Regions from separate parts of the Streptomyces sp. NPDC016309 genome, predicted to be linked through region 2. Evidence: riboswitches for the same ligand, from Rfam matches in the RefSeq annotation. Region 2 holds a riboswitch; each other region holds the start of a gene.
The links. Region 2 has a riboswitch for thiamine pyrophosphate ahead of ACF068_RS28040 (thiamine ABC transporter substrate binding subunit). Riboswitches for the same ligand answer to the same signal wherever they lie in the genome.

Region 1: another riboswitch for thiamine pyrophosphate. It lies ahead of thiC (phosphomethylpyrimidine synthase ThiC); the one in region 2 lies ahead of ACF068_RS28040 (thiamine ABC transporter substrate binding subunit).
Region 3: another riboswitch for thiamine pyrophosphate. It lies ahead of thiO (glycine oxidase ThiO); the one in region 2 lies ahead of ACF068_RS28040 (thiamine ABC transporter substrate binding subunit).

Annotation. Positions count from the first base shown of each region.
Region 1 is NZ_JBIBSG010000011.1:86,409-93,514, reverse strand. Features, by position in the region: gene ACF068_RS26250 (LacI family DNA-binding transcriptional regulator) at 1-424, shown strand, start outside; gene ACF068_RS26245 (metallophosphoesterase) at 665-1,756, shown strand; gene ACF068_RS26240 (hypothetical protein) at 1,916-2,740, shown strand; gene thiC (phosphomethylpyrimidine synthase ThiC) at 2,851-4,632, opposite strand; TPP riboswitch at 4,626-4,760, opposite strand; gene ACF068_RS26230 (YibE/F family protein) at 4,832-6,166, shown strand; gene ACF068_RS26225 (SsgA family sporulation/cell division regulator) at 6,225-6,659, opposite strand; gene ACF068_RS26220 (IclR family transcriptional regulator) at 6,809-7,106, opposite strand, start outside.
Region 2 is NZ_JBIBSG010000013.1:77,278-84,383, forward strand. Features, by position in the region: gene ACF068_RS28030 (phosphatidate cytidylyltransferase) at 1-1,194, shown strand, start outside; gene rlmN (23S rRNA (adenine(2503)-C(2))-methyltransferase RlmN) at 1,335-2,447, shown strand; TPP riboswitch at 2,477-2,588, shown strand; gene ACF068_RS28040 (thiamine ABC transporter substrate binding subunit) at 2,665-3,759, shown strand; gene ACF068_RS28045 (ABC transporter permease) at 3,795-5,399, shown strand; gene ACF068_RS28050 (ABC transporter ATP-binding protein) at 5,402-6,418, shown strand; gene ACF068_RS28055 (sensor histidine kinase) at 6,446-7,106, opposite strand, start outside.
Region 3 is NZ_JBIBSG010000009.1:93,282-100,387, forward strand. Features, by position in the region: gene pknB (Stk1 family PASTA domain-containing Ser/Thr kinase) at 1-304, opposite strand, end outside; gene ACF068_RS22960 (thiazole synthase) at 457-1,251, opposite strand; gene thiS (sulfur carrier protein ThiS) at 1,255-1,455, opposite strand; gene thiO (glycine oxidase ThiO) at 1,452-2,657, opposite strand; TPP riboswitch at 2,655-2,768, opposite strand; gene ACF068_RS22975 (hypothetical protein) at 2,819-3,160, shown strand; gene ACF068_RS22980 (NAD(P)/FAD-dependent oxidoreductase) at 3,201-4,406, shown strand; gene ACF068_RS22985 (Rv2175c family DNA-binding protein) at 4,468-4,833, shown strand; gene thiE (thiamine phosphate synthase) at 4,947-5,597, shown strand; gene metF (methylenetetrahydrofolate reductase [NAD(P)H]) at 5,720-6,634, shown strand; gene ACF068_RS23000 (hypothetical protein) at 6,687-7,106, shown strand, end outside.

The DNA of each region.
Region 1 (7,106 bases), on a different contig from region 2:
GCAGGACCCGGTCTACGAGGCTTATCCGGCCCACGACCCGTGCGCCGGCGCGGTGGCCGCCGACCGGCTGCTGGCCAGGCCGGACCGCCCCGACGCCGTGTACGGCCTGTTCGACCCCAACGGCACCGACCTGCTCGCGGCCGCACGGCGCTACGGGCTGCGGGTGCCGGACGACCTGCTGCTGGTGTGCTGCAGCGAGTCGACCGTCTACGCCGCCACGGAACCGCCCATCACCACCCTTTCCCTCAAGCCCCGGCGGATCGGTACGGCTGTTGTGCAACTGCTGATCGACGCCATCGAGGGCATCGACGCCGACCGGCCGGTCGAGCAGGTGATACCGACCGAGCTCATCGTCCGGACGTCTTCCCAGCGGCGCCCCCCGCGGACGACCGTCAGCCCTCCCCGGTCGCCCTCCCAGGAGTGACCGGGGAGCGGTCCCCGGAGTGACCGCGAAGCGGCCACCGGGGGCCGCCACCGGCTGTCTCCGGTCAAAGCCGTGGGCAAACCTGCCCAATCAGGGGTGAATCGACCGGTGAACTCGCGGTGCACCCGGATTCACCACCCCTGGTGCGTCACAGAGCACAAGGCTCATTCCTATGATGGGCGGACGACACCGCGGACCGCCCCGACCAGGCCGGTCCGGCAGGTGTAGGGCGTCGCGACGGTGGTGGAGGGGTCGATGACTCAGGGGGCCGGTCAGGGACCCGTGGTGCGGACGGCGACGTTGCGCGACTTCCGCGTACCGCCGTATGCCCAGGTGCCCGTGCAGGGTCATGCCGCTCACATGGGCAACGGGTTTCCCGAGGTTGAGCTGCCGGAGGGCTACACGCCCACCGAGCGCGACCTTCCGGTGATCAACCGCGGCGACACCGTGCAGGTGTCCGTCGCCCCCGAGGCGGTCCCGGCCGCGGCTCCGGCGCCCGCCGCCGACAACGGCCCCGGTCCGCTGTTCGTGGTGGGCGACGTCCACGGCTACCTCGACGAGCTCCTCGCCGCCCTGCACCACCAGGGCCTCATCGACACGGAGGGGCACTGGTCCGCGGGCAACGCCCGGCTCTGGTTCCTGGGCGACTTCACCGACCGCGGCCCCGACGGCATCGGCGTCATCGACCTCGTGATGCGGCTCTCCGCGGAGGCCGCCGCGGCCGGCGGCTACTGCAAGGCCCTGATGGGCAACCACGAGCTGCTGCTGATCGGCGCCAAGCGCTTCGCGGACACCCCCGTCAACTCCGGTGCGGGCACCGCCACCTTCCAGGCGGCCTGGCTGCTCAACGGCGGCCAGAAGAGCGACATGGACCGGCTCCAGGACGTCCACCTCCAGTGGATGTCCCGGCTCGACGCCGTGGTGGAGGAGGACGGCCATCTGCTGCTGCACTCCGACACCACCGCGTACCTGGAGTACGGATCGACCATCGAGGACGTCAACGACACCGTCCACGAGATCCTCACCCGCAACGACGCGGACGAGTGCTGGGACCTGTTCCGCAAGATGACCAAGCGCTTCGCCTTCCGCGACGAGGGCGGCCCCACGGCCGTGCAGGAGCTGCTGGCGGCCTACGGCGGCCGGCGCGTCGTCCACGGTCACAGCCCCATTCCGTATCTGCTGGGCGAAGTGGGCTCCGAGGACGGCGAGGACGGTTCCGGCCCGACGGTCGAGGGACCGCACGTGTACGCGGACGGGCTCGCGATCGCCATGGACGGCGGTGTGACCATGGCCGGAAAGCTACTGGTCGTCCAACTCCCGCTGCCCGACTGAGACATCACGCAGCGCAACCGGGCCAGGCGATTTCCGGAAATCCTCTGTCACCCCCCGCCGTAACGGCTCTACCATCGGTATTTCCGTAGCAGGCTCTCCTCCGTTTCTGCCCGGGCGCCCGTTCTACGCGGGCAAACAGGGCTCACGGAGCATCGGGGGATGCACATGAAAAGCGCTCCGCACCTGCTGTCCGAGGACCGCGCCGAATACGAGCGCATCCTCGACGACGCGCTGCGCACCGCGCACGACCGACCGGATCTGTCCGGGATCGGGCAGCGGCTCAACACCGAGCAACTGCGCACCCTGGCCCTGAACGCCACCGCGCTGATATCCGCGGCCGCCGCCGCGGAGTACGACCACTTCGTCAAGGTGCGCGAGGACGCGCGCACGCCCGGCGGGGTCTCCGCCCTCGGCTCCGTCCTGGCCTCGGCGGGCGACGAGGCCGATGGAGGTCCGGGCGCCGGGGTCGGCGTCATCGTCACCGTGCTGGCACCGGTTCTGGCCGGTACCGCCGCGATCATCTTCCTGCTGGTGGGTTACGTCCTGAAGATGCTGGACCCGGCACCCGCCTTCGCCGATTCACTGCTCACCGCGGGCTGGTTCTTCGGGGCGGTGACGGCCGCCGGCATCCTGGCGGCCGCGATCGGTCTGCTGATCACGGCACTGCGCAACAGCTCCACCCAGGTACCGGCGCGGGACCCGGAAGGGGAGCTGCCCGACGAGGTCGGCCGTGCCAGAGAGGCCTGGCGGCACGCGCTGCTCGAACGGGGCATCCTGCCGTTCCTGCGGAACGCCCTGGCCGATCCCAGCGCCGATCCGCTGTCGGAAGTGCCCCCGCGCCATGTCGACCGGATTCCGAAGGTGGGCTACAGCGGGCCGGACTTCTCCAGTCCCAGCGAAGGTGGCGGAGGCGCTCGTCCCACCTTCACCAGCCCCGACTTCAGCAGCCCGGACTTCGGCGGTCCGGAGCACCAGCCGGACTGAGGTCGCCGGCCGGACTGAGGTCGCCGGCGCCTGTTTCACGTGAAACGAACTGACGTTTCACGTGAAACAGGCCGGCGCTCCACCGGGACGTGCCGGGGCACCGGCGGTCGTCAGTCCGCCAGCGGCAGGTAGACGCGGTTACCGGCCGCGGCGAACTCCGCGGACTTCTCCGCCATTCCGGCCTCGATCTCCTGCTCCTTGAGGTCGCCGCCGTGCTCCCGGCGGATGTCCTGCGAGATCTTCATCGAGCAGAACTTCGGTCCGCACATGGAGCAGAAGTGCGCGGTCTTGGCCGGTTCGGCCGGCAGCGTCTCGTCGTGGAACTCCCGGGCGGTGTCCGGGTCGAGGGCCAGGTTGAACTGGTCCTCCCACCGGAACTCGAACCGGGCGTCCGACAGGGCGTCGTCCCACTCCTGGGCTCCGGGGTGCCCCTTGGCGAGGTCCGCCGCGTGAGCCGCGATCTTGTAGGTGATGACGCCGGTCTTCACATCGTCCCGGTTGGGGAGGCCCAGGTGCTCCTTGGGCGTGACGTAGCAGAGCATCGCCGTGCCCCACCAGGCGATCATCGCCGCACCGATGCCGGAGGTGATGTGGTCGTAGGCGGGCGCCACATCGGTGGTCAGCGGGCCCAGCGTGTAGAAGGGCGCCTCCTCGCAGATCTCCTGCTGGAGGTCGATGTTCTCCTTGATCTTGTGCATCGGGACGTGTCCCGGGCCCTCGATCATCGTCTGCACGTTGTGCCGCTTGGCGATCCGGTTCAGCTCGCCGAGCGTGCGCAGCTCCGCGAACTGCGCCTCGTCGTTGGCGTCCGCGATCGAGCCGGGCCGCAGGCCGTCGCCGAGCGAGTACGTCACGTCGTAGGCGGCGAGGATCTCGCAGAGCTCCTCGAAGTTCTCGTACAGGAACGACTCCTTGTGGTGCGCCAGGCACCACGCGGCCATGATCGAGCCGCCGCGGGAGACGATGCCGGTCTTGCGGCGCGCGGTCAGCGGCACGTACCGCAGGAGCACACCGGCGTGGACGGTCATGTAGTCGACGCCCTGCTCGGCCTGCTCGATGACCGTGTCCTTGTAGATCTCCCAGGTCAGCTCCTCGGCCTTGCCGTCGACCTTCTCCAGGGCCTGGTAGAGCGGCACGGTGCCGATCGGCACGGGCGAGTTGCGCAGCACCCACTCGCGGGTGGTGTGGATGTTGCGGCCGGTGGAGAGGTCCATGACCGTGTCGGCACCCCAGCGGGTGGCCCAGGTCATCTTCTCCACCTCCTCCTCGATGGAGGAGGTGACCGCCGAGTTGCCGATGTTGGCGTTGACCTTCACCAGGAACCGCTTGCCGATGATCATCGGCTCGATCTCCGGGTGGTTGACGTTGGCCGGCAGCACCGCGCGCCCGGCCGCGATCTCCTCGCGGACAACCTCGGGGGAGACGTTCTCGCGCAGGGCGACGTACTCCATCTCCGGTGTGATCTCGCCCCTGCGGGCGTACGCGAGCTGCGTCACCGCCTGGCCGTCACGGCCCCTGCGGGGCTGGCGCGGACGGCCCGGGAAGACGGCGTCGAGGTTGCGCAGCCCGCCGCGCGGCGCGGTGTGCTTGATCCCGTCGTCCTCGGGACGGACGGGCCGGCCGGCGTACTCCTCTGTGTCCCCGCGGCCGATGATCCAGTTCTCGCGCAGCGGCGGCAGACCGCGGCGGACGTCGGTCTCGACGTTCGGATCGGTGTACGGCCCGGACGTGTCGTACAGCGTGACGTCCTTGCCGTTGGTGAGGTGCACCTTGCGGACCGGCACCCGGAGGTCGGGGCGGCTGCCCTCGATGTACCCCTTGTGCCAGCCGATGGACTTCCCAGCCTCGTCGTTCTGGTTCGAGGCAGGCGTGCGTGCGTCCTGAACGGTCATCGTGACCTACTCCCTACGCCGGCATTACCCGGTAACAGGTTCGGCGGTCGACGCAGCGGTTCCCGTACTCCTCGTACGGAGGTCAGCGCCCTCTCAGCCCGGTGCTCCGAGCTCCCGCGTGTGCAAAGGTGCCACCACGCTAGCGCCCTCCCGGCCACGCTGAACAGAGGGCCCCCGTCGTTCTTGCGATGATCGGTCGGTGACTTCCTCGCAGCAGTCCCCCGAACCGACCGGACAGGCACATGGGCATACCCACAGCCACGCGCACGCCCACGGGCCCGCCGCGCCCGTCTCGCTACACCTGCGCAAGGTCATCGCGGCAGTGCTCATCCCCTTCGCGACGGCGGTGCTGGTGGGCCTCGCGGTGCTGTGGCCCGGCGGAGCCCCGGAGCACGAGCGGACGGGTGTCGGCTTCGACCGGCAGACCGAGCAGGGCACGGTGGTCCGGGTCGACCGGGTGGACTGCAAGGACGTGAACGCCGCGCAGGTCCCGCCGACCGGCGACACCACCACGCCCGAGGGGCGTGAGGCGGTCAACTCCCAGCAGGGGCAGTGCGCCAAGGCGACCATCGAGGTCACCACCGGTAAGGACAAGGGCCGTCGGTTCGTCGAGGTCGTGCAGCCCGACGCCTCGCGCCAACTCGAGCAGGGACAGGGCGTGGTGGTGGCCTACGCCCCCGACGCCCCGCGCGACCTGCAGTATTCGGTGACCGATGTGGACCGCAAGCTGCCGATGCTGCTGCTGGCCGGCATCTTCGCGCTGGTGGTGGTGGTCGTGGGCCGGATGCGCGGGGTGATGGCGCTGGTGGCCCTGGCGGTGAGCTTCGCCGTGCTCACGATGTTCATCCTGCCCGCCATCCTCCAGGGCTCCAACCCGCTGGTCGTGGCGGTGATCGGGTCGAGCGCCATCATGCTGATCGCGCTCTACAGCTGTCACGGCCTGACCGCGCGTACCTCGGTGGCGGTGCTGGGAACGCTGATCTCCCTGCTGCTGATCGGTCTGCTGGGATCGCTGTTCATCGACTGGGCGTCGCTGACCGGGAACACCGACGACAACACGGGCCTGATCCACGGCCTCTACCCGGACATCGACATGTCCGGGCTGCTGCTGGCCGGGGTCATCATCGGTTCGCTCGGTGTGCTCGACGACGTGACGGTGACCCAGACGTCGGCGGTGTGGGAACTGCACCAGGCGGACCCGGGCATGGGGCCGCGCGCCCTGTACCGGGCCGCCATCCGTATCGGCCGCGACCACATCGCCTCGGTGGTGAACACTCTGGTGCTCGCGTACGCGGGGGCGGCGCTGCCCCTGTTGCTGCTCTTCTCGATCGCCCAGAGCAGCGTGGGGACGGTCGCCAACAGCGAACTGGTCGCCGTGGAAATCGTGCGGACTCTGGTGGGTTCGATCGGTCTGGTGGCCTCCGTACCGGTCACCACCGCGCTGGCCGCCATGGTCGTCTCGGCCGACCGGCCGGCCGCCGGGACGGCGCCGGCGCCCCGCGGTGGGGGCCGGGGCCGGCGGCGCAAGCGGTAGTCCGGCAGGCCGGTCGGCCGGCGGGCCGGCCGGTGGAGGCGGTCGCGGTCAGCGGCGATCAGCCGGCGTTCTCCTCGGCGAGGATCCGGCCGAGGGCCTCCTCCAGGTGGTCCTCGAAGTCACCGAGCGTGCGTTCCTGTCCCAGCGGCACCAGCTTGTCCGTCCGGTCGAGGAAGGCCACCAGGGGTGGGGCGCTGGACCGGAACAGCGCCCGGTCGCCGCCGACCTGAAGCCGGATGCTGACGTCGGACAGGTCCTCCGGTCCGGTCGGTCTGATGTGCACATCGCCTTCACCGCTCGGCCCGTTGATGCCGTCCAGCAGCAGCTCCCTGCCGAACGCCCAGGTCACAGGCGCGTCGCCGGGCAGGTGGAACGTCATCCGGACCGCGAACGGATCCCTTGTCTCGTACCCCAGCTCGACCGGAATCCTGAAGGAGAGCTCCTCGGAGACGACGAAGCTCATCAGGACTTCGGCCTGAACCGACTCGCGCATCATGTACCCCGCAATGGATGAAGCAGTGGTGAACAACAGCTGATGAAGATCGGTGAGGAATGCGGCTGGAAAAACGGCCGGGAATGATCCGTGCCGGCCTCTTGACGTAATCGTCCTGTAAGCATTACAGGACCACAAGGAGTGAGTTTTCAGATACTGATAGAGAAAGCAAGCGAGCTGAAGAGCTTCCCCACCTCCCCGCGCAGCCGGTCGACTGCGGGCAGCAGGCGTTTCTCCTGGTGGGAGGGTACGGAGACGGCCATCGTGGCGGCGGTGGAACCCGCCGAAATGGGGATGGCCGCACAGACCGTGCCGAGGGCGTACTCCTGGCGCTCGATGACCGGCTGCGCCCCCGGCGCGGACCTCAGCCGGTCCAGCATCGCCCGGCTGTCACGGACGGTGTACGGGGTGATGGGCAGCACGGGATGGCGGGCCAGGTGGTCCTTG
Region 2 (7,106 bases):
CACCCGGGGTTCGCTCCGGCAGCCCCGGCGGGTCCCGCCCACGACGGGCATGAGGCACAGCAGACTCGGCCCATGCCCATCGTGCCCGACGTTCCCGCCGGTGGAGACACCGGCGGAGACCAGGACGACCGCGACCGGGGGACCGCTCCGCTGAGCGGTCCCCCGTTCCGCGACGAGATGCCGCAGCCACAGCCGCAGCCGCCGCACCACCGGCCGCGGCGCCGGCAGCCGGAGAACCCGCAGGAGCCCATGCCCATCCCGCCGTCGGGAGCGCCCCGGCCTCCGGAGCAGCCCGACCCGCAGCCCGGCCGGCACTCCGGCCGGCACTCCGGTTCGCCGTCCGGTGAGCAGCCCGGCTCGCCGTCCGGTCCGCAGAAGAAGCGGGCCGGCCGCGACCTGCGGGCCGCCATAGGGGTCGGCGTCGGTCTCGGTGCGGTGATCGTCGCGTCGCTGTTCATCTGGAAGGCCGTGTTCGTCGGCGTGATAGCCGTCGCCGTCGTGGTCGGGCTGTGGGAGCTGACCTCCCGCCTCCAGGAGCGCAAGGCCATCAAGGCCCCGCTGGTGCCGCTCGCCGTCGGCGGTGCGGCCATGGTGGTGGCCGGGTACGTGCGCGGCGCCGAGGGCGCCTGGGTCGCCATGGCGCTCACCGCGCTCGCGGTGCTCGTCTGGCGGATGACCGAACCGCCCGAGGGCTATCTGAAGGACGTCACGGCCGGCGTCTTCGCCGCGTTCTACGTGCCGTTCCTGGCGACGTTCGTGGCGATGATGCTCACCGCCGACGACGGTCCGTGGCGGGTGCTCACCTTCCTGCTGCTCACCGTGGTCAGCGACACCGGGGCGTACGCCGTCGGCTGGCGCTTCGGCAAGCACAAGCTCGCTCCCCGCATCAGTCCCGGCAAGACCCGGGAGGGTCTGCTCGGCGCGGTGGCGTTCGCCATGGCGGCGGGCGCGCTGTGCATGGAGTTCGCCATCGACGGCGGCGCCTGGTGGCAGGGCCTGCTGCTGGGCCTGGCCGTCGCGGCCAGCGCCACCCTGGGCGACCTCGGCGAGTCCATGATCAAGCGGGACCTGGGGATCAAGGACATGGGCACGCTCCTGCCCGGTCACGGGGGCATCATGGACCGGCTGGACTCGCTCCTGCCGACCGCGCCCGTGGTGTGGCTGCTCATGGTGATCTTCGTGGGAACAGGCTGAACCGAGGTCCGGTTACCCTGGAAGGGCTCGTCGCACGGTCGCGGCGGGCCCTTTCGGCCCCGCGGCCCGCGCGGGGATCATCCGGTGAGGTCTCCCGGCTCACGTACCGCGGCCTCGTCCCCACTGAGGAGTACCAGGTCATGCCACGCCCCGCACCGGGAGAGCTCACCTTCGTCGCCCCGCGCGGAGCCAAGAAGCCGCCGCGGCACCTCGCCGACCTGACGCCCGCCGAGCGCAAGGAGGCCGTCGCCGCGATCGGCGAGAAGCCCTTCCGCGCCAAGCAGCTCTCCCAGCACTACTTCGCGCGGTACGCGCACGACCCCGCCGAGTGGACGGACATCCCCGCCGCCTCGCGGGAGAAGCTGGCCGCGGAGCTGCTGCCGGACCTGATGTCGGTCGTGCGGCACATCTCGTGCGACGACGACACCACCCGGAAGACCCTGTGGCGACTGCACGACGGCACGCTCGTCGAGTCCGTCCTCATGCGGTACCCCGACCGCGTCACGATGTGCATCTCCTCCCAGGCCGGCTGCGGCATGAACTGCCCGTTCTGCGCCACCGGCCAGGCGGGGCTCGACCGGAACCTGTCGACCGCCGAGATCGTGCACCAGATCGTCGACGGCATGCGCGCCCTGCGCGACGGCGAGGTGCCCGGCGGGCCCGCGCGGCTGTCCAACATCGTCTTCATGGGCATGGGCGAGCCGCTCGCCAACTACAAGCGGGTCGTCGGGGCCATCCGGCGGCTGACCGACCCCGAGCCCGACGGGCTCGGACTGTCGCAGCGCGGCATCACCGTCTCCACCGTCGGCCTCGTCCCGGCGATGCTCCGGTTCGCCGACGAGGGCTTCAAGTGCCGCCTCGCCGTCTCGCTGCACGCCCCCGACGACGAGCTGCGCGACACCCTCGTGCCCGTCAACACCCGCTGGAAGGTCCGGGAGGTGCTGGACGCGGCCTGGGAGTACGCGGAGAAGTCCGGCCGCCGCGTCTCCATCGAGTACGCCCTCATCCGGGACATCAACGACCAGGCCTGGCGGGGCGACCTCCTGGGCCGGCTGCTCAAGGGCAAGCGCGTCCACGTCAACCTGATCCCGCTCAACCCGACCCCCGGCTCCAAGTGGACCGCGTCCCGCCCCGAGGACGAGAAGGCGTTCGTCGAGGCCATCGCCTCCCACGGCGTACCGGTCACCGTCCGTGACACCCGCGGGCAGGAGATCGACGGTGCCTGTGGACAGCTCGCGGCCGCCGAGCGGTGAGCTTGTAGTCTGGCCTCGAACACATCTGCATATTCCGACAGGGGAGCGCCACAGCGCTGAGAGTGCGGCAACCGTCCAGGCCGCAGACCCTCTGAACCTCGCCCAGGTCATTCTGGGTAGGAAGTTCGGTCGTTACTCGAGCTGTTGCGCCCTGCCCACCGCCGATGGCGGTGGGCAGGGCCGCGTCTCTTCCTGGTCACCCCCAGGAGGAATCTCAGTGAGCACCACCAAGAAGATCGCGGTCGGCGCCCTCGCCGCCGCGCTGGGCGCCACCGCGCTCACCGCCTGCGGCGGCGAGTCCGGCAAGGACGCCGCCGACGGCGGGACGACGTCGAAGACCGTGACGCTCGTCAGCCACGACTCCTTCAACGCCTCCCCGGCCGTCCTGAAGGAGTTCACCCGCCAGACCGGCTACACCGTCAAGGTCCTCAAGAGCGGCGACGCGGGCGAGGCCGTCAACAAGGCGATCCTCACCAAGGGCGCCCCCCAGGGCGACGTCTTCTTCGGCGTCGACAACACCCTGCTGTCCCGCGCGCTCGACAGCGGCCTCTTCGACCCGTACGAGGCCAAGGGCCTGGACCGGGTCCCCGACGCCGTCCAGCTCGACAAGGACAAGCACCGGGTCACGCCCGTCGACACCGGTGACATCTGCGTCAACTACGACAAGAAGTACTTCGCGGACAAGAAGCTGGCGCCGCCGCAGACCTTCGACGACCTCGCCAAGCCCGCGTACAAGGACCTCCTCGTCGTCGAGAACCCCGAGCGCTCCTCACCCGGCCTGGGCTTCCTGCTCGGCACGGCCGCCGCGTACGGGGACGACGGCTGGCAGGACTACTGGAAGAAGCTCAAGGCCAACGGCGTGAAGGTCGTCGACAGCTGGGAGCTCGCCTACAACCAGGAGTTCTCCGGCTCGGCCGGCGGCAAGAAGGCCAAGGGCGACCGGCCGCTCGTGGTGTCGTACGCCTCCAGCCCGCCCGTCGAGGTGCTCTACTCCGAGCCGCAGCCGGCCGAGGCGCCGACCGGCGTCTCCACCGGTACGTGCTTCCGGCAGACCGAGTTCGCGGGTCTGCTGAACGGCGCCGGCAACCCCGACGGCGGCAAGGCCCTGATCGACTTCCTGATCGGCAAGCGGTTCCAGGAGGACATGCCGCTCCAGATGTTCGTGAACCCGGTGGCCAAGGACGCCGTGCTCCCGGCACTGTTCACCAAGCACGGGGTGAAGGTGGCCGACGCCCGGACCGTCGCCCCCGAGAAGATCGCCCAGAAGCGCGACGGGTGGATCCAGTCGTGGTCCTCGCTCGTCCTGAAGTAACCACCCGCACGGGCGGTGCGCTGCGGGCGGGGCTCATGGTCCTGCCCGTGGCGTTCTTCGCCGTCTTCTTCGCCTACCCCGTCGTCGCCATCGTCGGGCGCGGGCTGAGGACGGAGGACGGCGTCTGGCAGCTCGGGCGGCTCGGCGACGTGCTGGGCCGTCCGGACATCCTCGACGTGCTCTGGTTCACCACCTGGCAGGCACTCGCCTCCACCGCGCTCACCCTGCTGATTGCCCTGCCCGGGGCGTACGTCCTCGCCCGCTTCGACTTTCCCGGCAGGGGGCTCGTGCGGGCGGTCGTCACCGTGCCGTTCGTGCTGCCGACCGTCGTCGTCGGCACCGCCTTCCTCGCGCTCCTCGGCCGGGGCGGGCTTCTCGACGAGCTGTGGGGCGTCCGGCTCGACACGACCGTGTGGGCAATCCTCCTCGCCCACGTCTTCTTCAACTACGCGGTCGTCGTCCGGACGGTCGGCGGCCTGTGGGCGCAGCTCGACCCGCGCCAGGAGGAGGCCGCGCGGGTGCTGGGCGCCTCGCGCTTCGGCGCCTGGCGGCGGGTGACGCTGCCCGCGCTCGGGCCCGCGGTGGCCGCCGCCGCGCTGATGGTCTTCCTCTTCACGTACACCTCCTTCGGCATCGTGCAGATCCTCGGCGGGCCCGCGTACCGCACGCTGGAGGCGGAGATCTACCGGCAGACCGCCCAGCTACTGGACCTGCCGACGGCCTCGGTGCTCACGCTGGTGCAGTTCGCCGCCGTCGGCGCCGTCCTCGCCGTCCACGCCCGGACGGTACGGAGGCGGGAGAGCGCGCTGAGGCTGGTGGACGCCGGCCTGACCGCCCGGCGGCCGCGCGGTGCCGGCCAGTGGGCCCTGCTCGGCAGCGTGCTCCTCACCGTGGCGCTGCTGCTCGTGCTGCCGCTCGGGGTGCTCGTCCAGCGCTCCTTCGCCGGCGGGCTCGGCTACTACCGGGCGCTCCAGGACGCGGACGCCGGCGGCGGCACGTTCCTCGTCCCGCCGGTCGAGGCCATCGGCAACTCCCTGGAGTACGCCCTGGCCGCGACCACGATCGCGCTCCTGGTCGGCGGGCTCGCCGCCGCCGCGCTCACCCGGCGCCCGGGACGGCTGGTGCGCGGCTTCGACGCGCTGCTGATGCTGCCCCTCGGGGTGTCCGCCGTGACCGTCGGCTTCGGGTTCCTGATCACCCTGGACGAACCGCCGCTCGACCTGCGCTCCTCGTGGATCCTGGTGCCGCTCGCCCAGGCCCTGGTCGGCGTCCCCTTCGTGGTCCGGACCATGCTGCCGGTGCTGCGCGCGGTGGACGCGCGGCTGCGCGAGGCGGCGGCGGTCCTCGGCGCCTCGCCGTGGCGGGTGTGGCGCGAGGTGGACCTGCCGCTGGTGCGCAGGGCGCTGCTGGTGGCGGCGGGCTTCGCGTTCGCCGTCTCCTTGGGGGAGTTCGGGGCCACCGTGTTCATCGCCCGGCCGGACAACCCGACCCTCCCGGTCGCGGTGGCCCGCCTGCTGGGGCGGCCCGGCGACCTCAACTACGGCCAGGCCATGGCCCTTTCGACGATCCTGATGGTGGTGTGCGCGGTGGCCCTGCTGCTGCTCGAACGAATCCGCGTCGACCGGTCCGGGGAGCTGTGACCATGCTCGCTCTTCAGGACGTGACCGTACGCTTCGGATCCCGCGTCGCCGTGGACGCGGTGTCGCTGGACGTCGCCGACCACGAGATCGTGTGCCTGCTCGGCCCGAGCGGCAGCGGCAAGTCGACCCTGCTGCGGGTGGTCGCGGGGCTCCAGCCGGTGGACGGGGGCCGGGTCCTGCTCGACGGCGCCGACCAGGCGGGCGTGCCCGTGCACCGGCGGGGCGTCGGGCTGATGTTCCAGGACCACCAGCTCTTCCCGCAGCGGGACGTCGGCGGGAACGTGGCGTTCGGGCTGCGGATGCGCGGCGCGTCGCGGAAGGAACAGGCCGCCCGGGTGACCGAGCTGCTGGACCTCGTGGGCCTGCCGGGCGCCGAACGGCGGGCCGTCGCCGCCCTGTCCGGCGGCGAGCAGCAGCGCGTCGCGCTCGCGCGGGCGCTGGCCCCGAGCCCCCGGCTGCTGATGCTGGACGAACCGCTCGGCCAGCTCGACCGGGGGCTGCGCGAACGGCTCGTGGTCGAGCTGCGGGGGCTGTTCGGGCGGCTCGGCACCACCGTGCTGGCCGTCACGCACGACCAGGGCGAGGCGTTCGCGCTCGCCGACCGGGTGGTCGTCATGCGGGACGGGCGCATCGCCCAGAGCGGGACGCCGCTGGAGGTGTGGCAGCGCCCGGCCTCCGCGTTCGTCGCCCGCTTCCTGGGCTTCGACAACGTGGTGGCGGCGACGGTGAGCGGCGAGGCGGCCGACACGGCGTGGGGCAAGGTCCCGGTGCCGGCCGGGTCGCCGCAGGGCACCGCCCGGGTCCTGGTGCGGCCCGCGGGCGTGCGGATGGGCGACCCCGCCGAGGGGCTGCGGTGCGTGGCCGAGGGGCGTACCTTCCGGGGCCACCACGTGGCGGTACGGCTCCGCCCGGAGACCGGGCCCGTCCTGGAGGCCGAGTGCCCGTTGCGGGACGCGCCCGCCGAAGGGGCCGTGGTGGGCGTGACGTTCACCGCCGACGAGGTGGTGGTCCTGGACTGACGGGCCGCCGCCCGGCCGCCGGGGGGCTCACCCCCGGGACGGCGCGTCCGGCGGGTGGCCCGGCGTGCGGTCGCGGGCGGGGCCCGGCGGGTGGTCCGGTGCGGCGTCGCGTACCGACGCCGACAGGTCCAGTACGGCGCAGGCCCCGCCGCCCTCCGGGTTGGTGAAGACCAGCCGCGCGCCGAGCACCCGGGCCTGGCCCGCCGCGATGGTCAGGCCCAGGCCCAGCCCCTTGCCCACCGCGCTGGTCTGGAACCGCCGGGGCCCGTGCGCCAGCAGGTGCTCGGGAAAGCCGGCGCCCCGGTCCCGCACCCGGACCACACCGTGCTCGACCTCCACCACGACCGGTGCGGCACCGTGCCGCAGCGCGTTGCTCACCAGGTTCGTCAGGACCCGCTCCACCCGCCGCGCATCGCTCTCCACCAGCGCGTCGGCAACGATGTCAAGGCGGACCGCCGCGTCCTCCGCCGCCCGTACCGCCCGGCGGGCCAGTGTGCCCAGCTCCACCAGCCGTACGTCCGCCTTCTCGCCGCCGTTGTCGAGGCGGGCCACCTCCAGGACGTCCTCCATCAGGTCCCGCATCCGCGCCACCCGTTCCTTCACCATCGACTCCGCCCGGCCGTCCGGGAGCAGCCCGGCCGCGGCGACCAGCCCGGCCACCGGTGTGCGCAGCTCGTGCGCGATGTTC
Region 3 (7,106 bases), on a different contig from region 2:
TGCACCCGGCGACGTACTCCATGGCCAGGTAGACGTACGCCCCTTCGGCGCCCTGGTCGAACACCCCGACCACATTGGGGTGCGACAGCCGTGCCACGGACTTGGCCTCGCGGATGAACCGCTCCACGAACGTCGCGTCGGTGGCGAGGGCGGGGTGCATCACCTTCAGGGCGAGCACCCGGTCGAGCCGGGTGTCCAGGGCCCGGTAGACGGTGGCCATGCCACCGACGGCGATGCGCGCGTCGACCCGGTAGCGGCCGTCGAGCAGCTGGCCGACGAGGGGGTCGTGCAGGGTCGTATCCACCCGCCCGAGTCTACGAGCCCGTACCGACACCCCGGCCGCCCCGTACCCGCCCCGGCCTGGACTGCAGCCGAGCTGTGACACCGGCGGCCCCCGGCGCCCGCCCCCCCCGGAGCGGGCGCCCGCGGTGACGGCCCCGCGCCGGGGCGGGGCCGTCAGAACGCGGGCCGCTCCGGGTCCAGGGCGGCGCGGCCCTCCACCGGGGAGGAGGCCTCCGCGAAGTGCCGGCGCGGGATCCGCCCCGCCCGATACGCGAGCCGGCCCGCCTCCACCGCGTGCCGCATGGCCTCCGCCATCAGGACCGGCTCCTGGGCACGGGTCACGGCGGACGCCAGCATCACGGCCGCGCAGCCCAGTTCCATCGCCAGCGCCGCGTCGGACGCCGTACCGGCCCCCGCGTCCAGGATCACCGGCACGCGCGCGTGCTCCACGATGAGCTGGAAGTTGTGCGGGTTGCGGATGCCCAGCCCCGAGCCGATGGGCGAGCCCAGCGGCATGACGGCCGCGCAGCCGACGTCCTCCAGCTTGCGGGCGAGCACGGGGTCGTCGTTGGTGTACGGCAGGACGGTGAAGCCGTCGTCGACCAGCGTCTCCGCGGCGTCGAGCAACTCGACCGGGTCGGGCAGCAGCGTCCGCTCGTCCGCGACCACCTCCAGCTTGATCCACTCGGTGCCGAGGGCCTCCCGCGCGAGGCGGGCCGTGAGCACGGCCTCGCCCGCGGTGAAGCAGCCCGCCGTGTTGGGCAGGACGCGGATCCCGAGGCGGCCGAGGACCGACAGCACGGAGCCATGCACGGTCGGGTCGAGGCGGCGCATGGCCACGGTGGTCAGCTCCGTGCCGCTGGCGGCCAGGGAGCGTTCCAGCACGTCGAGGCTGGGCGCCCCGCCCGTACCCATGATCAGCCGGGAGTCGAACGTGGTCCCGGCGATGGTCAGACGGTCGTCGGCCATGGCTCAGCCCCCCTGGACCGCGGTGAGGACCTCGACCCGGTCGCCCTCGCCGAGCAGCGTCCCGGTCCACTGGCTGCGCGGGACCACCATCTCGTTGACGGCGGCCGCGACCCCGGAGGGCGCCGAGGTGAGGGTGGCGACCAGGGCGTCGAGGGTGGTGGGGCCGGCGAGCCGTCGGGCCTCGCCGTTGACGGAGACGTTCATGACACTCCTGCTGGAGAGAGGGACGGGGACGGGGCGGGGGAGGCGGACCGGAAGCGCGCGGGGGTGAACGCCCGGGCCTCCTCCGGGAGCTCCCCGGTGGTCAGCGCGGCGGCCATCACGTCCCCGGTGACGGGGGTCAGCAGCACCCCGTTGCGGTAGTGCCCGGTCGCCAGATGCAGCCCGGGCAGGGCGGTGGGGCCGAGCAGGGGCGCGTTGTCGGGAGAACCGGGGCGCAGCCCCGCGCGGGTCTCGGTCAGGGGCAGCTCGGTGATGCCGGGCACCAGCTCGTGGGCGTCGCGCAGCAGCTCGTACACCCCGCCCGCGGTGACCGTGGTGTCCCAGCCGAGCTCCTCGCTGGTGGCGCCGACGACCAGTTCGCCGTTCTCGCGCGGCACCAGGTACACCTGGCTGCCGCGTACGACCGCACGGACCGTGCGGCTCAGGAAGGGCGCGTAGGCGCGGGGCACGGACAGCCGCAGCACCTGCCCCTTGACCGGCCGTACCGGCGGCAGCACCTCCTCCGGTACGCCGCCGAACCGGCCGCTCAGGCTCCCGGCCGCCAGCACCACCTGCCCGGCGGCCAGTTCCGTGCCGTCCTCCAGGAGAACGCCGGCCGCCCGCTCCCGGGTCACCACGAGGCGCTCCGCCCGGGCGCGGTGGACCGCCACCCCGGACCGCTCGCAGGCGGCGACCAGGGCGGCCGCCAGCCGCCGGGGGTCCACCTGGTGGTCGCCGTCCACCCGCAGTCCGCCGCGCACGCCGGGCGCCAGCATGGGCTCCAGGCGCCGGCACTCGCGGCCTGTCAGCCACTCCGAGTCCAGGCCCGAGCGCTGCTGCAAGGCGTGCAGTTCCTTCAGGTGGGCGCGGTCGTCGGCGTCCAGGGCGACGGCGAGCGTGCCGCAGGAGCGGTAGCCCACGTCCGTCCCGCCGGCCGCCTCCTGGAGCTCGGCGACGAAGTCCGGGTAGCGGCGCGCCGACTCCAGGTTGAGCCCGAGGAGGGTCTCCTCCCCGTAGTGCAGTTCGGTGACCGCGGCGAGCATGCCGGCCGCGACCTGCGCCGCCCCGCCGCCCGGCGCGGGGTCGACGACGGTGACGCGCGGACCCCGCTGCGCGGTCCGCCAGGCCGTGACCAGGCCGATGATGCCGCCCCCGACGACGAGGACGTCCGAGGTCGTACGTGGACCCGTGGTACGTGGATGCATGGGCGTCCAGCCCCTCCCTTCGCCGGCATGACCCGGATCAGGTTCGTACGGTCGGAGGCCGTCCCAGCCTCCCTCTCAGCCCGGTGCGTCCGGGCTCCCGCGAGTGCTCTACGGTGGCCAGACTAACCCCAGCCGGCAACCCGCAGTAAGGGAGCTTCACCGTGGCGCGGTCGCTCGACGGACTCGTCCTCTCACCGGTGGCGGACCAGGCTCCCGGTCAGGTCGGCACGGCGACCCGGTTCACGTACCACGAGGAGGACGGCCGCGTCTGGGCCGAGTACGCGGGCGGTGACGTGGTGCGCGGGCACCTGGTGGGAACCCGGACGGGAGATCGTCTCGACTTTCGGTACGTCCAGCTGAAGCGCGACGGGCGGACGGCGTCGGGGCACTGCCTGTCCACGGTCGTGGAACTGGCGGACGGGCGCGTTCGGCTGGAGGAGACCTGGGCATGGGAGTCCCAGGAGGGCGCCGGCACCAGTGTGGTGGAGGAGCTCCCTTCCTGACGAATCGTCAGATGCATAAGGTGGGCGGGTGAACGAGCGGATGCGAGCAGAGCGGCGCGTGGTCGTCGTGGGTGCCGGAATGGCGGGGGTGCAGACGGCCGTGGCGCTGCGCGAGCAGGGCTTCACCGGCCCCGTGCAGCTGATCGGGGCCGAACCGCACCAGCCGTACGACCGGCCCCCGTTGTCCAAGGCGGTCCTCCTGGGCACGGCGGAGGGCTCCGCTTTCGACGTGGACTTCGAGGCGCTCGGCATCGGGCTGCGCCTGGGCGTCGAGGTGACCGCCCTGCGCCCCGGCGCCCATGAGGTCGACACCGCCTCCGGACCCGTCCCGTACGACGTCCTGGTCATCGCCACCGGCGCCGTGCCCCTCGCCCTGCCCGGCGCCGAGGGCGTGCGCGGGGTCCACCTGCTGCGCACCCTGGACGACGCCGAGCGGCTGCGTCCGGTCCTGGCGGAGAAGCACGACGTGGTGGTCGTCGGCGCCGGCTGGATCGGCGCCGAGTTCACCACGGCCGCCCGGGAGGCCGGCTGCGCGGTCACCGTCGTCGAGGCCGCCGACCGGCCGCTCGCCGGGACGCTGCCCGCCGAGGTCGCCGCACCGATGGCCGCCTGGTACGAGGAGAGCGGCGCCGCGCTCCTGACGCACGCGCGCGTGGGGCACGTCGAACCCGGCGAGGTCGCCCTGGAGGACGGCCGGCTGCTGCCCGCCGGGGCGGTGGTCGTCGGCATCGGAGCCCGGCCCGCCACCGGCTGGCTGGCCGGCTCCGGCGTCGCCCTCGGCCCGGAGGGCGCGATCGTCGCGGACGACCACCTCCGGACGTCCGCTCCCGACGTGTACGCCGTGGGCGACTGCGCCTCCTTCCCGTCCGCCCGCTACGGCGAGCGGCTGGTGGTGCACCACTGGGACAACGCCCTCCAGGGCCCGCGCGCGGTGGCCGCCGCCATCGTCGGGGACGCGCCGCGGCCGTACGACCCGGTGCCGTACTTCTGGTCCGAGCAGTTCGGGCGGTTCGTCCAGTACGCGGGCCACCACGGGACCGCCGACACGATGGTGTGGCGGGGCGACCCGGCCGGCGCCGCCTGGTCGGTGGTGTGGCTGCGCGAGGGCGCCCTGGTGGCGCTGCTGGCCGTCGGCCGGCCCCGGGACCTGGCGCAGGGGCGCAAGCTCATCGAGGCGGGCACCGTGCTGGACCCCGCGCTCGCCGCGGACCCGGCCGTCCCGCTGAAGTCGGCCGCCCGGGGGTAGCGCGGGCCGGTCCGGCGTAGCCCGGCTACCGGCTGTCAGCGCGGGATGGCACGCTAGTCCCGTGACCGAGATTGACGCAAAGATCGATGCTCTCGTCCCCGCCTGGCTCCACCTGCCCGACATCGCGGAACTCCTCGACGTCGAGGTGACGCGCGTGCGGCAGCTGGTCAAGGAGGGCCAGCTGATCGCCGTGCGCCGGGGTGAGAACCGGACGCTCCAGGTGCCTGCCGCCTTCATCAAGGACGGCAAGGTCGTGAAGGGTCTCGCCGGGACCCTGACCCTCCTGAAGGACGACGGCTTCACCGACGAAGAGATGCTGGAGTGGCTCTTCACTCCCGACCCGACCCTGCCGGGCACGCCCGCGCAGGCGCTCAGCGAGAATCGCGGCACGGAGGTGAAGCGCCGCGCCCAGGCGCTCGCCGTCTGACGTCCAGGCAGGGCCCGGCGGGCAGGCCGGGCGGAACACCGACACCAGGCGGTGTCCGGGCCGGGGGAGCCCTCCCGGCCCGGACACCGCCGCACCCACGGGGGGAACACCTCATGTCCACCGCACGCGCCGCACTGGCCGACGCCCGGCTCTACCTCTGCACGGACGCCCGCAAGCGGCAGGGCGACCTGCCCGAGTTCCTGGACGCGGTGCTCGCCTCCGGCGTGGACGTCGTGCAGCTGCGCGACAAGGGCATGGAGGCCGGTGAGGAGCTGGAGCACCTCGCGCTGTTCGCCGACGCCTGCCGCCGGCACGGCACCCTGCTCGCGGTGAACGACCGGGCCGACGTGGCCCACGCCGCCGGCTCAGCCGTGCTGCACCTGGGTCAGGGCGACCTGCCCGTCCCGGCCGCCCGCGCCATCCTGGGCGAGGACGTCCTGATCGGCCGTTCCACGCACGCGGAGGCCGAGGTGGACGCGGCGGTCGCCGAGCCGGGCGTGGACTACTTCTGCACCGGCCCCTGCTGGCCCACCCCCACCAAGCCGGGGCGGTACGCGCCCGGGCTGGACCTCGTGCGGTACGCCGCGTCGCTGGACCAGGACCGCCCCTGGTTCGCCATCGGCGGCATCGACGCGGACAACCTGGACCAGGTGCTGGACGCCGGAGCCCGCCGGATCGTCGTCGTCCGGGCGATCACCGAGGCGGACGACCCCGCCACGGCCACCGCGGCCCTGGCGAAGCGGATCCGGGAACGCTCCGCCTAGGAACCGCCGTCGCCGGCCCAGGGTGTCCACGACTGTCCAAGGGGTGGACAACAGCCCGGCAAAAGCAGACAAATCCCCCTGCTCCGGTTGGGTGACGCCCGACCCGTGGCTAACCTGCCCGTATGGCCCTTGGCACACCTTCCACCAGGACGGACCGCGCACGGACGGTGCGCGATCTGCTCGCGACCGGCACGACGTACTCCTTCGAGTTCTGGGCGCCCAAAACCGAGAAGGGCGAGCGGAACCTCTGGAACGCGCTGCGCCGGGTCGAAGCGGTGGCCCCCAGCTTCGTCTCCGTCACCTACGGGGCCGGCGGGTCCACGAGGGCCGGGACGGTCAAGGCCACACAGGAGATCGCCGCCGACACCACGCTCACCCCGGTCGCGCACCTCACCGCCGTCAACCACACGATCGCCGAACTGCGGAACATGATCGGCCAGTACGCCGACGCCGACATCCGCAACATCCTCGCCGTCCGGGGCGACCCGCCCGGCGACCCGATGGGCGAGTGGGTCCCCAACCCCCGGGGCGTGCGGTACGCCGCCGATCTGGTCCGGCTGATCAAGGAGTCCGGCGACTTCTGCGTCGGCGTCGCCGCCTTCCCCGAGATGCACCCCCGCTCCACCGACTGGGAGACCGACATCCGGCACTTCGTGGACAAGTGCCGGGCGGGCGCGGACTACGCGATCACCCAGATGTTCTTCCAGCCGGAGGACTACCTGCGGCTGCGCGACCGGGTCACGGCCAGGGGCTGCGAGACGCCGATCATCCCCGAGATCATGCCCGTCACCAGCGTCAAGCAGATCGAACGGTTCGCCCAGCTCAGCAACGCCCACTTCCCGGCCGACCTGAAAGAGCGGATCCTCGCCGTCAAGGACGATCCGGCCGCTGTACGCTCCATTGGCATCGAGTACGCGACGGAGTTCTGCGCGCGGCTGCTCTCCGAGGGCGTCCCCGGATTGCACTTCATCACGCTGAACAACTCCACGGCGACGCTCGAGATCTACGAGAATCTCGGACTGCACGAGCAGTCCTGACCGGCCGTACCCGCCACCTCCCGGGGCGGGAGGCCGCATGAGAGGGGCGGGCATGGGCTGGACGGTCCTCTACATCGCGTTCGGCATCGTCGCGTTGTGGCTGCTCGGTGAGGTGCTCCTGCAGTACAAGGCCCGGCTGCGCTGGCGGCTGCTCGCCTTCGCGGGCTTCCTGGGCGTGGTCCTCGGCGTGCTGCTGCCGTCCGTCCCCGTGATCGCGGCGGGCGCGATCGCCTTCGCGATCGGCCAGACCTGCGTCACGCTCTCCTTCCGGCGCGGCTTCTCCACCGGCTGGGCGATCGGCGGCCGCCCCGGCGCCAGCCGCCGTCGCAAGGCCGGGGCCGCCGCCCCCGCCGGGCCGACCCTGGAGGTCTCCGGCCTCGCCTACGACGACGAGCGGGAGCCGGCGGCCGCCGAGTCCACGGCCGTCTACGCCCCCGAGCCGCTGCCCGACGAGACCGGGCAGTACGGCGTC